2 regions of the Fictibacillus sp. 26RED30 genome follow, and region 1 is predicted to be linked to the other one. Evidence: riboswitches for the same ligand, from Rfam matches in the RefSeq annotation. Region 1 holds a riboswitch; the other holds the start of a gene.
What was found. A riboswitch is a leader RNA that binds a small molecule or an ion and turns the genes downstream of it on or off. The one in region 1 is predicted to bind glycine.
Positions count from the first base shown of each region.

Region 2: another riboswitch for glycine. It lies ahead of IHV11_RS15635 (amino acid permease); the one in region 1 lies ahead of gcvT (glycine cleavage system aminomethyltransferase GcvT).

Region 1 covers NZ_JACZDV010000001.1:984,633-992,243, reverse strand. The annotation lists gene gcvPB (aminomethyl-transferring glycine dehydrogenase subunit GcvPB) at 1-864, opposite strand, end outside; gene gcvPA (aminomethyl-transferring glycine dehydrogenase subunit GcvPA) at 840-2,204, opposite strand; gene gcvT (glycine cleavage system aminomethyltransferase GcvT) at 2,226-3,326, opposite strand; glycine riboswitch at 3,502-3,587, opposite strand; gene IHV11_RS04975 (DEAD/DEAH box helicase) at 3,705-5,402, shown strand; gene IHV11_RS04970 (YqhG family protein) at 5,371-6,147, shown strand; gene IHV11_RS04965 (YqzE family protein) at 6,194-6,382, opposite strand; gene IHV11_RS04960 (shikimate kinase) at 6,429-6,947, opposite strand; gene comGG (competence type IV pilus minor pilin ComGG) at 6,950-7,324, opposite strand; gene IHV11_RS21345 (competence type IV pilus minor pilin ComGF) at 7,317-7,611, opposite strand, start outside.
Region 2 covers NZ_JACZDV010000002.1:594,669-602,279, reverse strand. The annotation lists gene rlmH (23S rRNA (pseudouridine(1915)-N(3))-methyltransferase RlmH) at 1-220, shown strand, start outside; gene IHV11_RS15640 (hypothetical protein) at 1,261-1,449, shown strand; glycine riboswitch at 1,906-1,984, shown strand; gene IHV11_RS15635 (amino acid permease) at 2,115-3,461, shown strand; gene IHV11_RS15630 (SRPBCC family protein) at 3,600-4,079, shown strand; gene IHV11_RS15625 (DMT family transporter) at 4,299-5,222, opposite strand; gene IHV11_RS15620 (radical SAM/SPASM domain-containing protein) at 5,652-6,536, shown strand; gene katG (catalase/peroxidase HPI) at 6,673-7,611, opposite strand, start outside.

The DNA of each region.
Region 1 (7,611 bases):
TGGTCCTGATCCAGGTCCACCACCACCGTGAGGTCCTGTAAATGTCTTATGAAGATTTAAGTGAACAACGTCAAAGCCCATGTCTCCAGGTCGAGCAAATCCTAATATCGCATTTGCGTTAGCTCCATCATAGTATAGCTTTCCGCCAGCTTCATGGACGATCTTTGCCATTTCTAGAATATGCTCTTCGAAAAGACCAAGCGTATTCGGATTTGTAAGCATAAGAGCCGCAACATCTTGATCGACTACTCGTTTCAAATCTTCTAGATCAACAAGTCCGCGCTCATCGGACTTCACCGTGATCGATTCAAAACCAGCAACCGTTGCAGACGCCGGATTCGTTCCGTGTGCTGAATCAGGAACGATTACTTTTGTACGATTGAAGTCACCATTTGCTTCATGGTAAGCACGGATCATCATAAGACCTGTCCATTCACCATGGGCACCTGCTGCTGGTTGAAGCGTCACTTCATCCATTCCTGTGATCTCAGCAAGCGATGTTTGCAAGCGGTACATCATCTCCATCGCACCTTGCACCGTCTCTTCATCTTGGAGAGGGTGGATATGTGCGAATCCAGGGAATCGTGCTACATCTTCATTAATCTTGGGATTGTATTTCATCGTACATGAACCTAGTGGATAGAAACCAGAATCCACACCATGGTTACGATTAGATAATGCAGTATAATGACGAACGATTTGAAGCTCTGACACTTCAGGAAGATCCGCTTCTTCCGTACGCAAATAATCGGAAGGGATGATAGATTCTACGTTAATCTCTGGAACGTCAAGTTCAGGGATGCTGTACCCTACTCGACCTGGTTTAGACAATTCAAAAATTAATGACTGATGTTCTGTACGCATGCTAATCCCTCCAATACATTTGCAAGCTGATCGATCTCTTCTTTAGTTCTCATTTCGGTAACCGCTAGAAGCATATGGTTCTTCAGTTCTGAATACGAAAGACCCAAATCATATCCGCCGATGATACCAGATTCTAATAATTTTGCATTTACTTCTTTAGCTGTACATTTTAACTCAATAACAAACTCGTTAAAGAAAGGTCCTGTGAAAGCTGTTTTGAATCCTTTTTCCTCAAGAACTTTTTTCGCATAGTGAGCTTTTTGTATATTTTGGTGCGCTACTTCTTTTACACCTTGTTTTCCAAGTGCCGTCATAGCAATAGAAGCAGCCAGTGCATTAAGCGCTTGGTTCGAACAGATGTTACTCGTCGCTTTATCACGTCTGATATGCTGTTCTCTCGCTTGAAGAGTAAGAACGAATCCGCGTTTCCCGTCTTCATCAACCGTTTGACCGACCAAACGGCCAGGGACTTTACGCATTAATTTTGTTGTTACAGCAAAATATCCACAGTGTGGTCCACCAAAACCTTGTGCGATCCCAAACGGCTGTGCATCACCGACTACGATATCCGCGCCGAACTTACCAGGAGGAGTTAAAGCGCCCAATGCCAAAGGATTTGAAGAAACTACAAACATTCCTTTTGCGCTGTGCACGATTTCTTCTATGCCTTTTAACGGTTCGATCTGACCGAAGAAGTTCGGATATTGAACGATCACACATGCTGTCTGTTCATCAACTTCAGCACGCAATGCATTTAATGAGGTAACACCATCTTCTGTATCCACTTCTACTACTTCAAGATGCTGCCCTTTTGCATACGTGTGCAAAACGGCACGTGATTCGGGATGTACGGATTTGGATACAACGATTTTCTTTCTGCGTGTCTGAGCTGCTGATAATAATCCAGCCTCCGCAAGTGAAGTTCCACCATCATACATGGAAGAATTCGCAACATCCATACCTGTCAACTCACAGATCATCGTTTGAAATTCAAAGATTGCTTGAAGTTCTCCTTGAGAGATCTCAGGCTGGTATGGCGTGTAAGCCGTGTAGAACTCTGAACGAAGAAGCATATGGTTCACGATCGATGGAGTGTAATGATCATACACACCTGCTCCTAGAAATGAAGCATGATCTTTTGTATTCTTGTTTAATGCAGCCAAGCGGCCCATCTCTTTAACTAGTTGAGGTTCTGACAAAGCTTCCTCGATTTGTAAGCGTCCATTAAATCGAACTTCTTCCGGAATATCCTGAAAAAGATCTTCTGTCGTTTCGATTCCAATCGTTTCAAGCATTTCCTTTTTGTCTTGATCAGTCATCGGCAAATAGCGGAACGTCATGGTTTCTCCCCCTTAAATGTCTTATTTTCCTCGTTTATAAAATGGTGAAGCGACTACTTTTGCTTTTAAACGTTTTTGACGAATCTGTACTTCTACCTCTGTACCAAGCTCCGTGAAATCCTTTTCTAGAAGAGCAAGTCCTAGATTCTTCTTCAATGTTGGCGACTGTGTCCCCGTAGTAACTTCTCCGATCTTCACATCACCTTTAAATACCTCATAATGTGATCGCGGTATACCTTTATCGATCATTTCAATACCAACTAGCTTACGTGGTGCGCCATTCTTCTTTTGATCTGCTAGAATTTCTTTTCCAATAAAATCTGCTTCTTTATCTGTTTTTACAGCGAATCCGATACCAGCTTCTATCGGAGTAATTTCTTTTGTAAGTTCTTGACCGTATAGCGCAAGTTTTGCTTCAAAGCGCAACGTGTCACGTGCACCAAGTCCTGCAGGGAGCAATCCATCTTCCTGACCTGCTTCAAGAACAGATCTCCACAATTTTTCAGCATGTTCCGTTTTTAAATAGATCTCAAAGCCATCTTCTCCTGTGTAGCCAGTTCGAGACACAAGAGCAGATATTCCCGCTAGTGAAACATCTTCTTTAAAACGGAAGAATCCGATCTCAGAAAGATTTGTATCCGTAAGTTTTTGAAGAATTCCTTCTGCTTTTGGCCCTTGAATAGCGAGTTGCGCATATTCAGGAGAAACATTCACGAGTTCTACACCTTCAGGCTTCTTGCTCATAAGCCATTCGAAATCTTTTTCAATATTTGAGGCATTCACAACGAGCAAGTAATCGTTTTCATCTCTTTTATAGATTAAAAGGTCATCTACTGTACCGCCGTTTTCATAGCACATAGCCGTATACTGCGCTTGGCCGTTTTGAAGTTTTGAAACATCATTGGTCATTGTATATTGCAGAAACGATAAGGCATTTGGTCCTCGAACATCAAATTCTCCCATGTGAGATACATCGAATAAACCAGCTTTCGTTCTAACAGCTTCGTGTTCCTCTTTGATACTTGAGAACTGAACAGGCAACTCCCAACCACCAAAATCAATTACTTTTCCACCGTGTTCTTTGTACGTCTCAAATAACGGTGTTCGTAACAATGTAGCCATGTGAATTCCTCCTTTTTCATACTTAAAAATTTTCGGACTTTTCTGGACAAAAAAAGGACAGAAAGACCCCTTAAAAATGGGATCCTCTGTCCTGCAACCTGTAAGTTTCTCAAAAAAATCTTTTGAGTTTCTTCGTTGGTGGCTTTCATCTATTAAAAAGCACTCTCCAGAGATGCGTCTAGCAAGAGTCTTTTTGCCTGAGAGTTTCACAATTGTTTGCTCCTTCGGCGCCGCTAACGCAGTCTCTCCTCTTACTTTCATTCGCGAGTATGTTATTGTCCAAGGTCGCACATACTATTACTATGTTTACTACATTATTATCCTATCATTTTTACAAAAGGAATGGCAACGAACTTTTTTAAAGAAAGGAAATCCGTTATGAAAATCGACGTTCAGTTTCAGCGAGAATGGCATGATGACTTTTTAAAGCGTGTGGAAGAAGATGGACCTTGGGCCAATTGGGAATTATATAACTTAGCTCTTGAAGCCGAACACCACTTAGCAATTCCTGATTTTCTCGGTCTTCAAGCTCCAGATCACCTCCCACAGATGACTTTTTTGCCTCATCAGCTGGACGTTGCGACTACCGTTATTGAACAGATGAACGGAAAAGCAATCTTGGCAGATGAAGTAGGGTTAGGAAAAACGATTGAAGCAGGTTTGATTCTAAAAGAGTACATGATACGCCGGCTCGCTAAGAAAATTTTGATTCTCGTTCCAGCTTCACTCGTAATTCAATGGACGAACGAGTTGAATCAAAAGTTTTTTATTCCTGCAATCGCTCAAAAAAAAGCTTATGTATGGGAGCAATGCGATGTAGTGGTATCTTCTATTGATACGGCAAAACGCGCACCGCATCGTGACATCGTTCTTAATCAAGACTATGATCTAGTTATCATCGATGAAGCACACAAATTAAAGAACAAGAAAACGAAAAACTATGAATTTGTACAGTTATTAAAAAAGAAGTTCTGCTTATTATTAACGGCAACTCCCGTACAAAACAGAGTTGAGGAGATTTTTAATCTTGTATCTTTATTAAAGCCTGGCCATCTAGGAAACCGAGAGAACTTTGACAAAGATTACAAAGAAGATAAATATTCACTTAAAAATGAAGAAAAGCTGAAGCAGCTCGTAAATAAGGTGATGGTCCGTAACCGCCGAGAAGAGACTGGGCTGAAATGGCCGAAGCGTCTTGTTCAAACCATTCCTATTACATTATCAAAAACAGAACGTGACCTATACGATGAAATCTCTCAACTAAAAAAAGACTCTTACTTTGACAGAAGTAAATTTTCTATCGTCACTCTGCAGCGGGAAGCATGCAGTTCGCGGGAAGCTGTTTTTCTAACTTTGAAAAACATGCTTCAAAAGGATGTTTCAAACTCGTTAATGGAGCAGCGAGTCTTAGAGCTAATGAAAAAAATTGAACTTGTTGATCAAAACTCTAAAGCTCTAAAAGCATTAGAACTCATTCAATCGATTGATTCTAAGGTTATCATTTTTACAGAATATCGTGCGACACAACTTTATTTACAGTGGTTTTTACAGCAGCATGGCATCTCTTCTGTACCGTTTCGAGGCGGATTTAAGCGAAGTAAAAAGGACTGGATGACGCAACTCTTTCGAACAAGAGCACAAGTGTTGATCGCAACGGAAGCCGGTGGTGAAGGAATCAACCTTCAGTTCTGTCAACATATCATCAACTACGATCTTCCGTGGAACCCTATGAGGATTGAGCAGCGGATCGGACGTATCCACCGGATCGGTCAGCAAGGTGACGTTCATATCTATAATTTCGCCACTCAGAATACGATTGAAGAACACATCTTAAACTTGCTGTATAACAAGATCAACCTATTTGAAAGTGTTATTGGGGAGCTCGATGAAATTTTAACGAAATTTGAGATCAAGAACATCGAACGCCATATCGCAGACATCATGAATACGTCTGAAAGTGAAGGTGAGATTCGCGTTAAGATGGATAATCTTGCTTCCTTGATCAACCTTGATGGCGGAATCAAACAGAAAGGATGGGAAGAGCATGCAGCAGCACGAGATACATCGCTTTCTTGAGCGATACTTTGATGCGAACGAATGCAGAATTCAAGAGAAAAACTTTAGTTACATGAAAGTTCAATTGACAACTGAACTTGATAAAGTTTTAATGAACCGTCCGTTCTACTGGCACTATCTCGAAAAAACCGGGGGCACCCCGAATCCGATGACACTGACTTTAGTGACGGGTCAACAACAAGCACCTGATGGAAAAGGTGAATTTATCCACTTTGGTTCGCCGAGACTTCATCAGATTTTTGGTTCTACGAAGAAGCTCGCTTCATTCATTCGGCTGTATGAATCTGTTCCTCAACAAGGAGCACAGGTTCCCCTGCAACCATGGCTATGCTTAAACGTTAAAGTTACGTATCAATGTGATCAGAAAAAAGATCAAGTACTATCATATGGCATACAACTAATCAACGGAACCATTGAAGATCATTTTCATCAACGTCTTCAAAAGATGCTGCTAACGAAAAGAATACCCGATTTTTGTTATACGCTCTCTCCTTTTATTAAGCCTCAGAGTGCGATAAAAAGATTGGAAAACAAAATTCAGGAAGTCATTGATGTAGATGTTCACACATGGGCCGAGGATGCCAAAAAAAGATGGAATGAAGATCTAGAACTACTAGAGAGTTTCTATGAAGATTCTTTAACGAAACCTGAAGCCTATCATATTGAAAAAGAAGCGCTTCGCACCCAATATGAACCACAGATTATCGTGGAGATCATTAATGGTGGACTTTTCTATCTTGCATAAAAAATAAGAACCGGGAACTGTATCCCGGCTCTTCCTTTTTCCAGCCTTATTTTTTTCTCTTTCTACGAAACACTAGTCCAAGTCCCATCGGAACAACTCCAAATAAGTAAGTTAATAAAGGCTCACGCTCATTCTTTTTCGTGATACGCCTTTCCTTTCTTACTGATTTTGGCTCGTCTAAGTATTTAACGACTCTCTGTGTAAGGAACTTAATAACATCTGATCCTGCGGCCATTGACAAAACTCCTTTATTGAAGCAATCACTTCTTAGTTTTGGCCAATTATTGTGTATTTAAACGGCTTAACTTTTCTAAAATTTGTTCGCATACTTCTTCCGTTGTTAATTGATCTGTGACGATCTCGATATCACTTTTTTCATAATGTGAACTTCTATTGTTAAAAAGTTTCTGTACCTCTTCTTTTGAAGAAGTTAAAAGGATCGGCCTCTTGTTTCTCTCTTCTTCTTTCATCAACCTACTCCAAAGTACTGGAAAGCTAGTCTTTAAATAGATGACGATTCCATTGTTCTTCATATACGTTAAGTTTTCTTCTCTTACGACCGCACCGCCTCCTGTCATAACAACAGCATGTTGTACGGGCAGTTGTCGAATAGCAAGAGACTCGTAATTACGAAACGCTTCTTCCCCTTCATTTTTAAATATTTCTTTTATCGTTTGTCCGCGATCTTTTTCAACCGTTGAATCGACATCATAAGGAGGAACCTCTAACCGTTTTGAAAGCTGCTTCCCTACAGATGTTTTTCCACATCCCATGAAACCGACTAAATATATGGTGTTCAAATTTAACCCTCCACCCATTTTGTAACACTTTTCTGGGTTACATTATAATACACTTTTACCCTTTTTGTAGACTGGCGAATTGTAACAGCTTCAATCATGAACATCACTTCATCAACAGATATTTGCGTGACAATCATCTTTAGTGTCCCCTCGTTCACACTTAGGCTACGTTCTGACGGATAGACCGCCGGACCTTCTACCCAAACAAGTGCTCGATCAACACCTTGCTGAATCAATCGAATTTGTCTAAGATGCTCTTCTTGCATAAAAACAAACTGTCGTTCTGAAGCAACTTTTTCGGTTAGAAAACTAAAGAAAATTAACATGATAAAGCAAAGAGTTAAGATTAACGGATAAACCATTCCTCTCTCATTCATAACCAATTCTCCGAAAACCACGACGAACTTGATTTCCTTCCTTATCATTCAATGTAACGTTAATAAAACTACCATTTATTTCTTCTACTTTCATCTCTTGAATATTCTGCACCCAAACTTCGTGACCTAATCCATTAACTTGTTTTCGAATAAGAGAATGATAACGTGTGAAACTGATCACTTCACCTGTTGATAAAGTAATAAACAATGCGTTGTTCTTCACCTCAACTGTTGCTGCTTCTCTTATTTCCTTTCCGATCATTGAAAAAAATAATGCTGTTTCTTCA
Region 2 (7,611 bases), on a different contig from region 1:
TCTGGCTAAGAACCTAGATCAGCTTGCAACGTATGGAAAAAGCAAAGTGGCATTTGTCATAGGAGGCTCTTTAGGCTTGAGTGATGCTGTTATGAAGCGGGCGAATGAGAAGATATCGTTTGGAAAGATTACCTATCCGCATCAGCTGATGAAGTTGGTGTTGGTTGAGCAGATTTATCGGGCTTTTCGGATTAATCGAGGGGAACCGTATCATAAATAAGGGTAAAAGGTTGAGGGAGGCGAGTGCTTCCCTCATTGCATTTTCTTTATAAGAAAGATCGTTCATAAATGAAAAATCCACAGGAACAACACAGTTTATTTCACCCATTTGATTTACTAATGAACCGGTACTCCCTTGAAGAGCATCAATTGTAAAATCAAACATTAATTTGATGGCTTTAATTTGGCGACCTTTTTTAAAGGAAACCTTTTCTTTTGAAATCTGAATATCTTTAATGAATAAGGCAAGGAGTTCCTTTTTCTCTGCTGCATCTGTATGCTCTAAAACAGAATCAAGGTTTTGAAGAAGGTGCTTGAGTGATTCTGTATCGATCGGATCTGTGTTAACGTTTGTTAGCTGTGAATCTGCTGTTAGAATTCTTTCCTCTATAGAATTAAGATGCTGTTTCTGATCCTTCAGTTTATTACTATAGATGTCTCGAAGATCTGGATCATCCATTATCATCGTTACAAGGTTATCAATATGTTTTTCTATTTTTTGTTTGTTAGAAAATAGGCGTTTCTTTTCTTCTTGAAGAGGGCGTTCTACATTGGAACGTTCTGAGTTCATTCTCCCTACTAGTTTTTCAATAAAATAGGGTTCCATAACTACACGCTTAATTTCCTCAATCACATACATTTCTGCTTTATCAGCATTTATTGTATTTGCCTCGCAGACAGTGAGACCTTTATTTTTGTATTGTCCACACTGATAGAGACGATAGACAGCTCCATTTTCCCCTCGTGCTTTTGCAGCAACTATTTCATAACTCTATTTCCATTGAAATAACAACATTTATTAAATTTTTACACTTGAATTCACATAGTAAATAGCAAGCATTTTAACAAAGGTACATAGAATTATGTACAACTTGGAATTAAAGTGCTAAATCGTCCCTATGTGATTTTCGTTGCTATTTGTGATGTTAGTTATGACTATTTCTATTTTTCATAAAGGTTTTATGGGATTTTATGTTAAAATGCAGATAAAGAAACAGGATAGGCTTGTTTAACTATTTATATTAGAAAAGGAGGAAACTTATGAAAAAGTATATTTGTAACGAGTGTGGAGGAGAATTCTCCAAAAATCAACTCGATTCAGAATTACTGGTAGATGGTGAGTCTTTCTGCAAAGCATGTGCTAGAAGCTTAATGGAAGCTGGAAGAGACTTTGTAGATCCTAATCATAATTTTGATTCGTATGAAGACTGGGACAAAAATGGACATTAATTAAAATAACAGAAGTATTAAGAATAAACCCCAATATAGTTGGTTAAGAATTTTTATTATTTCTTTGATTACTATATATTGTGTGCTTTAGTTGAAGAAGAATAGTAAATAATACGATAAAAACGCTCAGGAAAATCTTTCTGAGCGTTTTTGCTTGCTGTTTATACTGTTAATTATCGTTAGAATGTTTGCGAATTATTATTTTTTTATGTTGCTATTAGCAATTTTCCCTCCAGAAACTGAACCCGTTACTTTTTCCCGCTACCTTTTTTATTTATCTATTTTACCCTATCCAACGTTACGGTAAACCGTACCATAATTAAATGGTAGTTATTGCTACACAAGAATAACCATTTGACAAAACCCCAACTCCATAATAGTATTGAAAATTATATTCAGAACTACTAAAAAACTTATAGATAGCAAGCTATAATCGCTGTAGGTCGTACTACAGCAGGAGCAGCTTCTGGAGAGACCGCCTCAATAGCGGCGCCGAAGGGTTCACAATCTCAGGCAAACGGACAGAAGAGTATCGAATTTTGACTTTGTTGTGCCTGTCATATCTAGCGCAGTGAATGCTTTTTTCATATTCTAATGTACAAGAGATTGGAGATTCCTCCAGTCTCTTTTTTGTTTGATTTGCATCTTAGAAGGAGGATTCATACGTGTCACAGCAAGAGTTGAAGAGGGATTTGGCTAACCGTCATGTGCAGCTGATTGCTATTGGCGGAACGATTGGTACGGGGTTATTTTTAGGTTCAGGAAAAGCGATTCAGCTTGCCGGGCCGTCTGTTATATTTGCTTATTTGATCGTTGGGGTCGCATTGTTTTTCATGATGAGAGCGCTAGGGGAACTGCTGCTTTCGAACGCAGGTTATGAGTCGTTTACCGATATAGCGGAGGACTATCTTGGTCCGCGAGCTGCTTTCATCACAGGCTGGACGTATTGGTTCTGCTGGATTATGACGGCGATGGCCGATGTGATTGCGGTCGGTGTTTATGTTCAATATTGGTTTGACATACCGCAGTGGGTTCCAGCGATTGTCTGTTTGCTTCTTTTACTGGGGCTGAATCTATTAACGGTAAAGCTTTTCGGTGAATTAGAGTTTTGGTTCGCATTAATCAAGGTGATTACGATTCTAGCGTTAATTGTGATAGGCGTTGTTCTACTCATTATGGGTTACCAGACGGATGCGGGAACGGTTTCCTTAGACAACCTGTGGAATCATGGAGGTTTGTTTCCTAATGGTGTGACTGGTTTCCTACTCTCGTTCCAAATGGTCGTGTTCGCGTTTGTCGGGGTTGAATTGGTCGGTGTAGCGGCAGCAGAAACATCTGATCCGAGAAAGAATATTCCGTCTGCGATCAATAAGATTCCACTTCGGATTCTCTTTTTCTACGTTGGCGCATTGATTGTATTGCTATGCATCAATCCTTGGACAGAGTTAAACGCAACGGAAAGTCCGTTCGTTAAAACGTTCAGTTTGATAGGGATTCCGCTTGCAGCTGGGATTATTAATTTTGTTGTACTGACTTCAGCGGCATCTGCTTGTAACAGTGGTTTGTTCTCAACGAGCCGCATTTTATTTACGTTAAGCAAGAGTGAACAGGCACCTCGATCTTTCAAAAAACTAACGAAAAATGCTGTACCTGGAAACGCCCTTTGGGTTTCCACTGTTGTTGTTTCAGTGGGAGCGCTCCTCAGTAAGTTGATTCCGGAGCAAGCTTTTGGCATCGTAACAACAATAAGTGCCATCTGCTTCATCTGGGTGTGGAGCGTGATCTTGATCAGCCATATTAAATACCGTAAAACACGATCTGATTTGCACAAAAAGTCAGCTTTTAAAGCACCTTTTGCTCCATTCATTAATTATGTGGTGCTCGCCTTGTTCGGGTTAATATTAATCGTCTTACTTGTGGCAGAAGCTACACGTCCGGCGTTATTGCTGACACCCGTTTGGTTTATTTTATTATTTTTCTTGTATGCTTTTAAAAAACCTATGCTGAAATAAAAGGATTGGTTATTTGGAATGCATCAGTGATCTGGATCTTTAGAGACATCTTACATTTTATAAGTAGCATCTTTAAGCAGGTGATAAGCAGGAAGCGACGAATTTTCCTTTAGAGTTAATTACAAGGAGGTTTTTAGGGTGAATTTGTCAAGATATCGGAGAACAGATACTGCTTCAAAAGTGATCTCAGTTCCACCTCAAATCGTCTATCTAGCTATTATAAATCCGGATTCACTAATTCAATGGCTTCCGCCTGAAGGGATGTCGGGTAAAATTGATACCTATGATTGCCGTGAAGGAGGAGCTTATAAAATGACGCTAACGTATGAATTGGATGAGTTGATTCTTGGCAAAACGTCGGATAACACCGATGTGGCGGAAGGAACATTTTTGGAGCTGGTCCCAAACCAGCGAATTGTCCAATCTGTTAACTTCAATTCCGAAGATCCTGCTTTCTCGGGTGAGATGATACAGAAATGGATATTGGAAGATGTTTCAGGAGGCACTAATGTTACAATCGTTTGTGAAAACGTACCAGAAGGTATTCGTAAGGAAGATCACGACACTGGACTAAGGTCCACGCTAGAAAATCTTGCTGCTTTTACTGAGAAATTGTAAATAGATACATGGAATTTATCTGATGAACAAGCCAGAGATTTTTTAAAATCTCTGGCTTGTTTCAGTTATTTTATTGATTAGCGCGTATCTTTTAGTTTTTTAGTTTAGGGGCGCGGGCACGGTTCTCGTGCTTCTTATTCTATAATTAGATAGAAAGGTGAATCCTTTAGTGTTTACAGTTGTAAGTTAGGAAGCAGCAGAACCGTCCCTTTGCTTTCCCTACCTCCTCGCACTCCATCGATTTATCAGTCCAACGAGATGACCATTTACGAAAATGACCCCAAGGATAATGATTGCTCCACCTAGAATACTGGTATAAATAACCTTTTCATGTAGAAGTAGCACGGCTGCTATCAGTGTAGAGACTGGTTCAAGGTATAAGAAAACAGATACTTGAGTGGCCTCCAACACCTCTAATGCTTTTGCCCAGTACCAGTAGGCAATACCGGATACAAAGACTCCAAGGAAGATAAGATGAGCCCATTCTACTCCATCTAGAAGAGTAAGCTTTTCCCAGCTTTTGTTCTGAAAGATGAATGGGAGAGTAAGCAAAAGTCCCAAAGTACTCATGTAAAAGGTGAGTACCAATGCAGGCAATGGCACTTTTAGGCTTTTTAGTAAAACTGAATAAATGGCCCAATTTAAAGTACTGAGAACCATCAGTAGATACCCGATGTTGATCGAGAATCCTAATGACCTGTCTCCACCTGCTGTTGTGACCAGCAATACACCACTAATGGCCAAAATAATTCCAATAGCCTTTGGAAATGTCATCTTTTCATGCAGAAAGACCATGGAAAGAACGACGGTGAAAATCGGGGATAACGTAATGAGCCAGCCTGCAGAGGATGCATCAATGGATAAAAGCGCGCTTGCCTGAATAACTTGATGAAGAAAAACACCAAGAATCCCTAATACGATTAAGTGAGGGATATACTGTATCGGCAGCTTTATGGAATGTTCCTTTTTTACAAGGATAAGTACTAATAAAAATAATGCACCTATACCAAAACGGATGACCAGAAGAGTAAAGGGATCAAGCTTGTCCAGTACCGCTTTAGTCGAGACAAAGGATATTCCCCAAAGGCTGATGGACATGGTGGCATACAATGAGGCTCCCAGCATTTTTCGATATGAAATCATAGATAGGCTTTCCTTTCCCAGTCAATTGTTCTACCATCTTATGCTTGTCCTCGAAGAAACATGAGGATGAGAAGCTTAGCTAGGGTCAAGAAAGTTCTTGTGAAACGAGGAGAAGGAAGCGGCAGAACGCGCAGATATCTAATAATCATACAAGCGCAAAGGTGATAGAAAAAAGTTGATGAAATAGTGACTGACGAAGAAGGGAAACAAAAGGAGTTCTCTTCTTTTTGCTTTTTCGTTTAGATAGTTAAAGAACAACCGAACGACCAACCTTTCGTTTCTATCTGTTAATTTCCTCATAACACGTTTATCTTTTTAATGAATTGTGCTCTAATAAGAAAGAGTTAAAAAAGCAGGTAGTTTATGGTGCGCTGTGGCTTAGGTGAGCATTAGTGTATGTATCAAGAGTTTGCGAAATGAGGAATACCCATGAAAAGATTTAAGAAGTTTTATATAGAGATTACGAGCATCTGTAATTTGGCGTGTCATTTTTGTCCTCCAACGGAACGAGCTAAACAGTTCATCTCCATTGATGATTTTACGAAGCGTTTAGACCAGATCAAGCCGTATACCGATTTCATCTATTTGCATGTAAAAGGTGAGCCGCTGCTTCATCCTAAAATCGATCAGCTATTGGACATAGCCCATGAAAGAGGATTTAAAGTTAATATCACGACGAATGGGACACTCATCAAAAAGAACTGGGACAAGCTTATCAATAAGCCTGCGCTGAGACAGATGAATTTCTCCCTTCATAGCTTCGATGGCCACGTCGGGCAGAGTATGACGGATAAAGAAGAATACGTTAGAACGATTCTTTCTTTTGTACAAGAAGCAACGAGAGAGTCGTCGTTATTTGTTTCTTTAAGGCTTTGGAACCTGACGCAAGACAATGCAACGAACTTGGAGAAACAGCGTAATCGTCAGCTGCTTGAGATTATTGAAAACGAATTTAATCTCACATTTAAAATTGAAGAAAAGCTCACGCCGGGTAAAGGTATCAAACTAGCGGATCAAATTTTCATCAATCAAGATTACGAGTTTAAATGGCCAGCACTGCATGAAGAAGAGGACGACGGAAAAGGATTCTGCTACGGCCTACGCAATCAAGCGGGTATTTTGGCGAACGGTACAGTCATTCCATGCTGCCTAGATGGAGAAGGGGTCATTAACTTAGGAAATATTAATGAAACAGACTTCTCAACTATTATTGAAGGTGATCGAGCAAATAATCTTGTAGATGGTTTTTCGCGAAGAGAAGCGGTTGAGGAACTTTGCAGAAAGTGTGGTTATCGTAAGCGGTTTGGTAAATAGTACGAAAACATATGCAAGACATTTAAGACGGGGAGTTACCCTGTCTTTTTTTTGGGCAAAAAAACGCACCTAATCTCAAGAGCTTTGAAGCAGCAAATTCTGCATCAGCATTGTGATTAAGTGCGTTCATTATTTATTATTTTAATTTAACATCAAATCGATCAGCGTCCATCACTTTTACCCATGCTGCGACAAAGTCGCGAACGAATTTTTCTTGGTTGTCATTCTGCGCATACACTTCAGCGAGTGCACGAAGTTCTGAGTTGGATCCGAACACGAGATCAAAGCGGGAAGCTGTTCGCTTCACTTCACCTGATTTACGGTCGCGGCCTTCGTACTCGTTAAATCCTGTTGATTTCCACTCTACGCCCATGTCGAGCAAGTTTACGAAAAAGTCGTTCGTTAACGTGCCAACGCGGTCGGTGAATACACCGTGTTTCGTATTCTTATAGTTTGTCCCAAGAACACGCAGACCTCCGACAAGGACAGTCATTTCAGGAGCAGACAGACCTAGTAGCTGTGCTTTGTCTACGAACATCTCTTCAGGGCTTGTACTATATTCTTTCCTTTGATAGTTTCGGAACCCGTCTGATACCGGCTCTAAGACATCAAACGAAACATCGTCCGTTTGTTCAGGCGTTGCATCACCGCGTCCCGGTGTAAATGGAACCGTCACATCAAAGCCCGCATCTTTTGCTGCCTTTTCGACGGCTGCACTTCCGCCAAGAACGATTAAATCGGCTAGGCTCACCTTCGTGTCGAGCTTGTTTTGTAGATCTTGATAGATTCCTAGCACTTTCTCCAGTTGCTCAGGTTCGTTCGCTTCCCAACCTTTCTGAGGAGCTAGGCGGATGCGTGAACCGTTCGCACCTCCACGCATATCAGAAACGCGGTACGTACTAGCTGAAGCCCATGCCGTTTTGACGAGCTCACTCACCGATAATCCTGTATTAAGGATCTTTTCTTTTAACTGAGCGATGTCAGATGCTGATAGATCATAATCTACACTTGGAACAGGGTCTTGCCAGATGAGTTCTTCGTCTGGAACCTCTGGACCGAGATAACGAACTTTCGG